One region of the Bacillus sp. ISL-35 genome, then DNA from elsewhere that is predicted to be linked to it. Evidence: predicted binding sites of a transcription regulator. Region 1 holds the regulator's gene; each other region holds the start of a gene.

The links. The regulator Rex, encoded in region 1, represses fermentation and respiration genes when NADH is low (regulators of the CRP and FNR family bind a similar motif). The targets are predictions, from matches to a motif close to TTGTGAAATATTTCACAA.
Region 2: J7E38_RS06360 (AtpZ/AtpI family protein) is a predicted target of Rex. The motif match lies at 1,427-1,444, and genes of this name have one in related genera.
Region 3: J7E38_RS03015 (formate/nitrite transporter family protein) is a predicted target of Rex. The motif match lies at 1,558-1,575, and genes of this name have one in related genera.

What each region holds. Positions count from the first base shown of each region.
Region 1 covers NZ_JAGGQK010000025.1:4,828-8,110, forward strand. Annotated here, with positions in the region: gene J7E38_RS22285 (ABC-F family ATP-binding cassette domain-containing protein) at 1-910, opposite strand, end outside; gene moaC (cyclic pyranopterin monophosphate synthase MoaC) at 1,092-1,586, shown strand; gene J7E38_RS22295 (redox-sensing transcriptional repressor Rex) at 1,614-2,270, shown strand; gene J7E38_RS22300 (YdiK family protein) at 2,295-2,495, opposite strand; gene J7E38_RS22305 (CPBP family intramembrane glutamic endopeptidase) at 2,499-3,230, opposite strand.
Region 2 covers NZ_JAGGQK010000004.1:36,802-40,084, reverse strand. Annotated here, with positions in the region: gene atpB (F0F1 ATP synthase subunit A) at 1-637, opposite strand, end outside; gene J7E38_RS06365 (ATP synthase subunit I) at 661-1,032, opposite strand; gene J7E38_RS06360 (AtpZ/AtpI family protein) at 1,039-1,260, opposite strand; gene J7E38_RS06355 (S8 family serine peptidase) at 1,527-3,283, opposite strand, start outside.
Region 3 covers NZ_JAGGQK010000001.1:576,789-580,071, forward strand. Annotated here, with positions in the region: gene J7E38_RS03010 (endonuclease MutS2) at 1-746, shown strand, start outside; gene J7E38_RS03015 (formate/nitrite transporter family protein) at 1,596-2,435, shown strand; gene J7E38_RS03020 (XapX domain-containing protein) at 2,499-2,666, opposite strand; gene J7E38_RS03025 (MFS transporter) at 2,873-3,283, shown strand, end outside.

The DNA.
Region 1 (3,283 bases):
CGATCTTCTCGAGCTGTTTCCGGCGGCTCTGGGCCCGTTTCGTTGTTGAGGCCCTGGCAAGATTTCGCTGGATAAAGTCCTGCAGCTTGGAGATCTCATCCTGCTGCTTTTCATATAGCTTCAGGTCGCGCTCATAATTTGCGGCTTTATGTTCTAAATACGAGCTGTAATTGCCAGGGAACTTCGTCAACTGGTGACGGGAAATCTCGTATACCTGGTTCACAACCTTATCAAGGAAGTAACGGTCGTGTGAAACAATTAAAATCGCACCGTCATAGCCCTGGAGATACTGCTCAAGCCAGGAAAGTGTGTCAATGTCCAGATGGTTAGTCGGTTCGTCGAGAATCAAAATATCAGGACGAGTCAATAACAGCTTTGCGAGCGCAAGCCTTGTTTTCTGTCCTCCGCTTAAAGTGGAGATTTTTGTGGAATAATCAAAAGACTGGAAGTTCAGGCCGTGAAGGACGGAGCGGATGTCCGCTTCGTACTGGTAGCCGCCTTTTTCCTTGAACTGGACCTGCAAAACGTCATAATCCTTTAATACTCTTTCATACTCTGACTCATTCGACAGGATGCCAGGATCCGACATTTTTTCTTCAAGCCGGCGCAGTTCTTTTTCCATGCTGTGCAGATGGTCAAAAACAGCCAGCATTTCATCCCAAATGCTTTTCTCGGATTCCAGTCCGGTATTCTGGGCCAGGTAGCCGATTGATGTTCCTTTCGGGCGGATAATCTCGCCGCCGTCATGGGATTCATAGCCGGCAATGATTTTCAGCAGGGTGGATTTTCCCGCCCCGTTCCGGCCGACCAGGGCAACACGGTCATTGGTCTGTATTTCAAACTTGATATTCGATAAAATAAGATCAGCCGCAAAATATTTTGATAGCTGATTGACTTGTAATAGAATCATTATTTTTCACCTCTAATGCCTTAGGGATAGTGTAACCCAATCCTATGGGCTCGGCAATATGTGCGGCCTGCAATGGGTGGTAAGGTATGAAAAATTTCCTCCTCTATATGTGAAGATAGAAACAAAGTTCACACACAAGTTTGGGAAAATAGTGTATTATTTGGTTGAAAGGAGCTTGAACATGGCAGAATTTACGCATTTTAATGAAGAGGGAAGAGCGAAGATGGTCGATGTCAGTGAAAAACCGGAGACGGTCCGTACGGCAGTCGCCCATTCAAGCATCACCGTTAATGAAGATATATATGTAAGGATTACTGAAAATAAAATGAAAAAAGGCGATGTACTGGCAGTCGCGCAGGTTGCTGGCATCATGGCGGCCAAGAAGACGTCAGAGATCATCCCGATGTGCCACCCGATTCCATTAACAGGCATTGACCTTTCGTTTGATTGGGAGCAAAATGGTAATGACTATATATTAAATATCGCTGCAGCTGTTAAAACAAAAGGGAATACAGGGGTAGAAATGGAAGCGTTAACAGCAGCAGCAGCATGCGCGCTGACTGTTTATGATATGTGCAAGGCCGTCGACAAAGGCATGGTGATCGGCAGGACCTATCTCGTGGAAAAAACCGGCGGGAAAAACGGCGATTTTAAGAGAGATGAGAAGTTAAAATAGAAATACGAACAGGGTGGAGGATGGAGAATGACGAATGATGCTATGAAGATTCCGCAGGCAACTGCTAAGCGTTTGCCGCTATATTACCGATTTTTATTGAACTTGCATTCTTCAGGCAAGCAGAGGGTATCGTCCGCGGAGCTGAGTGAAGCGGTAAAAGTGGATTCGGCTACGATCAGGAGGGACTTTTCCTATTTCGGGGCTTTGGGTAAAAAGGGTTACGGCTATAATGTGAATTACCTGCTGACTTTTTTCCGAAAGACGCTCGACCAGGATGAACTCACGAAGGTTGCGCTGATTGGCGTTGGTAATTTGGGAACGGCGTTTTTGAATTATAATTTTTCCAAAAACAATAATACGAAAATTGAAATTGCCTTCGATGTCGACCCAGATAAGGTTGGGACGCAGATTGGCGATGTGCCTGTCTATCACATGGATGATCTCGATAAGGTTGTGGTTGAGGAAGGCATCCAGGTGGCAATCCTGACAGTGCCGTCAACAGTGGCACAGCCGATCACAGACAGACTTGTACAGGCGAATGTGAAGGGAATCCTGAACTTTACGCCGGCGAGGCTGAATGTGCCGTCTTCGATCAGGATCCATCATATTGATTTGGCAGTAGAACTGCAATCATTGATTTATTTCTTGAAACATTATCCGACAGACAGTGAATCAGAAGAATAAAAAATGGCTCCTTCGATGAAGGAGCTATTTTTTCTGCATTTGTTTAAGTTTGAAATGAAACAGAATCATCCTGATGCCGGAACCGAAGTCAAAGGTGGCGAGCAGGACGAGCAAATAACTGAAAAATCCCCAGCCTGTATCGTTGACATTCTGGATGGCGAAATAGGTGAATAAGCTGCCTAACAAGATGTAGACAATGCCTGAAAACATAGGCGATTGCTTCATGACTTAAAATCCCCCAATAAAGCTTTGAATTTTCTCTGCTTCTTTTATCATTCTCTCAATGTCTTCCCTGAATACGGATTGAAGCAGGACAACCATTGTATTCATTGTAACATGGGCGATGATTGGCACGATGATCCGCTTTGTTTTTACATATAGAAACGCAAAGGTGAAGCCCATTGCTGAGTATAGGATCACATGCTCCGGCTCCATATGGGCCAGTGCGAATATGACGGAGCTGATCAAGGCTGCCAAGAAGAAGTTCATTTTCTTGTGCAGGCTGCCAAAAATAATCTTCCGGAAGACGATTTCCTCCAGAATCGGACCGATGATCGAGCTGACAAGGATCACAACCGGGAACCTTTCAATCAGCTTGATGATTTCCTGTGTATTCTCCGAGCCCATCTCAATTCCAAGCATGCTTTCAATGCTGCCTGCAATCGACTGGGCGAACAGGGCCAGGAATACCCCGGCGAATGCCCATGCCGCCGAGCTTGCCGGCGAAGATGCTTCGCGCAAATCAGCATTTATGTTTCTTTCCTTCCTTAAAATCAGCAGGATGATCAGGAGTGTCAGCGAAAAGCTGGTTACGAGCCAGTATGGAATCGCGAGGGTTTGCATTTCATTCAGGCTTTTTCCCATCGCAGCACCGATCAAAGCAATGAGTGGCACCCCGACAAGACTTGAAAGCTGCATAACAATATAGGCAATAAGGACGTACCAGTATTCTTTTTTCAATTGAAAAAACTCCTTAATAATGCAGAAATGTATGTTCTGAAATTTTACGTAAT
Region 2 (3,283 bases), on a different contig from region 1:
CGACGAAAACGGAGAATCCTTGCCATACAAGCATTGGAACAGCTGCGGCCAAATGTCCGCCTACTCCGGTTGCGAGGCTGGCTGCAAGCAGACCCAAAAGAATCTCACCTGCGTAAATGTTACCGTAAAGACGAAGACCAAGAGTGAGCGTGTTCGCGAACTCTTCAATGATCTTGATCGGGAACATGAACCAAAATGGCTTAAAGAATTCCTTGCCATATTCAGCAGTGCCCTTTAGCTTAACGCCATAATAATGGGAAAGTCCAACTACCATGACTGCAAGAGTCAGTGTGATGACCGGGTCAGCTGTCGGTGATTTCCACCATAGTTCATTATCGACAACGACGGAGAACGGCAGTCCCAGCATATTGGAAACAAACACATACATCAGCAATGTGATTCCAAGGACGTGAAATCTTCCCCCATCCTTCCAGTCCATCGTGCTGTTGATGATTCCCTTGACGAAATCCATAATCCATTCCATGAAGTTCTGCATTCCTGTCGGTTTCATCGCAAGCCTACGAGTCGAAAGAACTGCAATGATGAATACGATCGCGGTTGCTACTGTAATCATCAGCAAATTTGCTAAGTTAAAAGTAAGCCCAAATATTTCTTTTAATGGAGCTTCATGATGCATCAATTATTCACCTCTCTTCCCCGCTATTTACGTGATTGAAAAGTCTGGACAAAAAAATCTATCATAATGACAATATAAGCTGTCATTAATCCCAAAACCGTAAATACAAGGTTTATGCGATCTGGATATTCCATCGCAATGATTACGGCAAGCGCACCGGTCGCAAGTCTCGACATCGAGCCAAGTGAGCGAACCTTCTTCCCCTGTACCACCGAATCCCCGAAGCTGTTCATTTTCCTCGCAAGCAGCCATAAATTAAAAAGGCTCAGGCTTGTACCAAAGATCAATCCGGCAAAAACAGATTGATAGGTTGTAAACCCATATCCAAGTACATATAAGGACAATAATGTAAATATGTATTTTCGCTGGCGAGTAAACATATCCTTGATTTCCATTGGTGGCTAGTCTCCCGAAAAGAAGTGTTGGATGAGGCGAAGCATGGCATACACACCTGCCGCCAGTCCGATCAGCAATCCGAATATTAAGAAAAGTGGCTCTGTACCAAGGGTACGGTCCAGCCATCTTCCGGAAAATATGCCAATTAAAATGGAGCCTACCAATTGAGATAGTATAGCGGACATGAGTGCCATCGCTTGTAAAGGGTGGCGGTTGTTTCGGCGCATAAAAACGCATCCTCACTTTAGAGAATGGACATTCTGGGGAGTGAGAAATATTTTTGAAAAAACAATATTTTCACATAAAAAAAAGCTTGCATATCAACATTGAAAACCTTATCATTTTATGCCCTTTGTAAGCATACAATAGGCAAATGTCAATGTCAATCGATTGGGGTGAAAAAATTCACAAAGTTTCCACTGAGAAAATATACCATCAACCCTATATCAGTATTATATTATTATAACAGAAAAAACAGGACCGGAGGGAGAATTCACCTTTTTCCGGTCCTGTTTTCGTTAGATGCTTTTTCAATATAAATCATCGTTTCAATCATGCTCTCGCGGCCGGCTTTCTTCGCGAATACTTTTGCCAGATACACCCCATCCTCCGGCAGTTTTTCAAGCGGTATTTCCTTTTCGGCCATCCCTTTTTTCAGCTTCCTTCCCCAATCGAGAAAACCGAGGAACCGGAATTGATCCGGATCAAAAAGGGCAATCCCAAACTCGTCTGCTCCTCCGGGGAGGTATACTTCATACCGGTAGGCATTCCCTGAGTCGGCTGGCGCGAAACCGAAGCCCATCACCCGCGGATAATCCGGTTCTTCAAGGACATACAGATATGGTATGCGGATCTTATTTTTTCCGTCGTCCATCACAAGGCTGCCGTCATTGATTTTGTCATCCAGCATCTCCGGTGTTACCTTCATCGCCACTTCTACATCCTTACTGTCACCCGGCTTGAGTGTAAAGCTCAGCGGCAGCTCCCATTCAATCCCTTTTTGCTTTTTCGGAATCGAGAAGGAATAGGACTTCTCGGCGGAGCCCGTATTTTTCACTTTCAATCGAGCGCTATGCCGATGCATATTATCTGCCAGCTGGAATTTCCCAAATTGCAGCGATCCTGGAACTACCAGACTCTCGGTCTCGATTGCCGCTTCTGTCTGGATCCGGCCCGCCCCCTGCTCGAATGTCCTGTATGTTTTTCCGGACTGATCCTGGATTTCTCTGGCGGTGTTCATGAGTGCCGCCTTGATTTCAGCAGGAGTCCAATCCGGGTGCGCTTGCTTAATGAGCGCCGCAGCACCAGCGATATGCGGCGCTGCCATGCTCGTGCCCTGAAGAGGCAGGTAGCCTCCAGGAATCGTGCTGTTAATCGCAACCCCCGGCGCCACGATATCCGGCTTGATTTCCCATGTGACCGTCACCGGGCCGCGTGAACTGAAGTCTGCCAGGATATCTTTTTCTTCTATTAAATGGACGCGAATCAGCATTGAATTGTTTTTCAGTTGTTTTTTCAATGCCAGGCCTGCTTTCTTGCTGATGGCAGCTACAGGGATTGGCAGGGTCTCTTCAAGGTTGCCGAAGAATGTACCATCCGTATTGTTGTAGATGATGACACCAATCGCACCCGCTTCGAAGGCATTCTTCGCTTTTTCGGTAAAAGTCAACGTGCCCCGTTCGACAAGGACAAGCTTATCACTGACGTCCTTCATGTCTTCTTTTCTGCCAAGTCCTGCAAACACCAGGTTCTCACTCTGGGTAATCTTCCAATTGTCCGAGCCCTGTAAAAGCTCGAGCCTGATTTCTTCCGTGTTGCCTGTGGCGGTGATGTACGGTACCTGGATCGGGGGAGTGGAAGCACCGACCGATATCGCCTTTGAAGCGGTCCCCGGCGACCCGACTGTCCAGCGGTTGGGACCTGAATTCCCTGAAGACGTGACTGCGACGATTCCCGAATCCACCGCTTTGTTAAGCGCTAGACTGATCGGCAGGTCGGGACCATTCACATCATTGCCAAGCGATAGGTTCAGGATGTCCACCTTGTCCTTGATCGCTTCATCGATCGCCGCAATCACCTGCTCGGTCGTCCCGCTTCCGCCCGGACCAAGCGCCCTGTAGGCAACGATTTTCGCTTCGGGAGCCATGCCTCTCATCCTCCCATTTGCTGCAATAACGCCAGCCACATGCGTGCCATGAAGCGTGCTTTTGAATCCATGGCCCTTTGTTTCCATCGGATCATCATCGCCAT
Region 3 (3,283 bases), on a different contig from region 1:
TGAATATTATTGAGATATTAGAAAAAGCAAATGACAGGACCCTTGTCCTTCTGGATGAGCTTGGCTCTGGAACCGATCCAGGAGAAGGTATGGGATTGGCGACAGCCATACTTGAGAACCTGAACAATAAGGGAGCGACCATATTCGCTACAACACACTACAGCGAAATCAAAGAATTTGCGGATTCACATGAAGATTTTATGAATGGCTCAATGGAATTCGATCTCGAAACATTGAAACCTACCTACCGTCTGCGTATCGGAAAAGGAGGCGATAGCCAGGCTTTTGCAATAGCACTAAAGCTGGGAGTCCATCCAAAATTAATCGAACGGGCCCATATGATCACTTACAAATCAGAAAAGAATTACACTGAACTGTTTCAAGATAGCAGTGAACTAAAAGGGAGGGAAAAGCAGCTTCTCGTTAATAAGCATAAAAGAAAAAAATCGGCTGATGCCAGCAAATCAATCATCCGTTACGAAATGGGCGATAGTGTATACGTAACAAGTTCTGGAGAGCTTGGCGTCATTTATAAAGGGCCCGACAGTAATGGAAATTATATTGTGCAGCTGAAGGACGGAAAAATAGAAGTAAATCATAAACGTCTGAAATTGAACATCCCTGCGACAGAGCTTTATCCAGAAGACTACGATTTCAACATTCTATTTGAATCAAAAGAACACAGGAAGCTCTTGAATCAAATGGAGCGAAAGCATGTTGAAGGAAGTATTATCAGGCAAGATTGATGGGTTTTTGAAGGATTAACGATGATGGGCCTCAATGCGGCGTGGCTTGGGGGCTCGGAATTGTGCTGGCCGGGTATTAGAGTGGTAAGATAATTTGTCTTAGGAACAGGTTCGGACAAAATTATGGTTTGTTTTCGTGTATATGTCCGAAGTGACTCCAGGTTCGGACAAAATCATGGTTTACCGTCGTGAATTTGTCCGAAGTGCCCCCTGGTTCGGACAAAATCATGGTTTGGCCTCGTAAATTTGTCTGAAGTGATCCCAGGTTCGGACAAAATCATGGTTTGGCCTCGTAAATTTGTCTGAAGTGGTCCCAGGTTCGGACAAAATCTTGATTTGGCCTCATAAATTTGTCTGAAGTGACCCCAGGTTCAGACAAACTCCCGGCTTCACTAGGTAGTTTTGTCTGAAGTGATCCCAGGTTCGGACAAAATCATGGTTTACCGTCGTGAATTTGTCCGAAATGACCCCGAGTTCGGACAAAATCATGGTTTGCCCTGGTGAATTTGTCCGAAGTGACCCCGTGTTCAGACAAATTTCCGGCATTTCCAAGTGTTTTTGTCCGAAGTGCCCTCATGTTCAGACAAACCTCCGGCAAAACCAGGTGGTTTTGTCAAAAGTTGCTCTGCAATTATTGAAGGTGGATCCAATAGGGGAATCCCCTTATTGGTTTTTAACAAGTATCAGTAAAAAGATTGAAATCAGCGTTAAATAAAAGATGGAAACGCTTTAAAAATGGTCATAAACAGTTCATGTGTTTTGCCCTTAACAAACAGATTGATCAGGTATAAGATTAAACCAACAATAAAAATAGTGATTTATTTCACAATCAACGTGGAGGTCTTATTCTTGAGCAGACAGCCTATCGATATTGCCATTGGTATTGCTTTGAAGAAGAAAGATTATTTAAGGGATTCGAAGTTGAAGTATTTAATGAGGGCAGCACTTGCAGGTGTATACATCGGTTTTGGCATTATGGTTTCATATCGCCTGGGAGAGTATTTTTTTGATGCGCATTCTCCAGCAATTCCAATTGTAAGCTCGATCTTTTTTGGATTGGCTCTGGTCCTGATTTTATATGGCGGCGGCGAGCTTTTTACTAGCAATACGATGCTAATGACCATCAGTTCTCTTAAAAAGGCAACATCATGGAGGGATACCGCTGAAAATTGGATTGCTTGCTATGCAGGAAATATAATAGGTGCTGTATTTTTTGGGATGTTCATTATGTTATCGGGAATTTTCCCAACGCCTGAAAAAACACAATATATGATGGAAACTGTAAGCATGAAGATGAATACTCCAGCCATTCAATTGTTTTTCCGCGCGATCCTCTGTAACTGGCTTGTATGCCTGGCAGTTTGGATCCCTTACAATATTAAAGGAGATGCAGCAAAAATCGGGGTGATGATGCTGCTGGTGTTCGCTTTCGTAGTATCGGGCTTTGAGCATAGTGTCGCAAACATGGTGTTATTTTCGATTGCTCTTCTTGTTGAACATCCAGACACCATTAGTTTAGGTTTAGGAATTCATAATCTCCTGACAGTTACGATAGGGAATATCTTAGGCGGGGCATTTTTCGTTGGAACAATTTATGTATACCTGGATGCCACAAAAAATGTCACGACACATAAGCAAGTGGAATCAAATACTTTATTTGGGCAAAATGCTCTTAAACAATACTCATAGTATAAGAAAAAATCCGCGGAAACCCCGTGGATTTTTTGCTGATCATATTGCCGAACCCCTTCATCATTTAAAGGAGTTCAAAATCCATTCTCCAACAACTCCGCCTAAATAAACGCCGACAATTCCCAGTACACCTGCCAGAACTGGTGGTGCAGGAAGCGGAAGCTTAAGGAATTTAAATAAAATACCAACGATTAAACCAGCAACCAGGCTCAATATTATTTCTCTCATGATTTCACCGCCTCTTATGGCATGATAGCTTTAATCAATAGGTGAGCAGACGTCTGATCACTTTAAACCAACATTATTTTAACATGACATAATCAGAATGAAAACGCTTTATTCATTCTTTATTTTGCATAATCCGATTTTTTCTATTCTTATACTAAAATAGTGGTAAAATATAACTCTATAAATCGTCAGCACGGAGGATTTAAATGGAAAAGCAAGTAAAACAGAATATCCTTACATTACAAGGTTTTTATCTTTTTGTATTTTTCGGGATGGGAAGCCTCTTCCCGTTATTAAGTATATATTTAACGGATGTGGAGAAATTGAATGGCTATCAGATTGGATTAATCCTGTCGATTGGCCCTGTAATCATGATCTTTTTCCAGCCGTTCTGGGGAATGCTTGCCGATATGAAAAATTACCATAATCGGCTGTTAACACTTACGACACTGATAACTGGAATTGCTGCTTTTGGTTATCTCGTATTTGACAAATTTTTATTGTTCTTGATTGTTGCCATTATCCTGGCCATTTTCCAAAGTGCCATAATTCCATTATCCGATAGCATCTCCTTAAAATACACAAGCAAAGTCGGTGTCAACTATGGAAATGTCAGG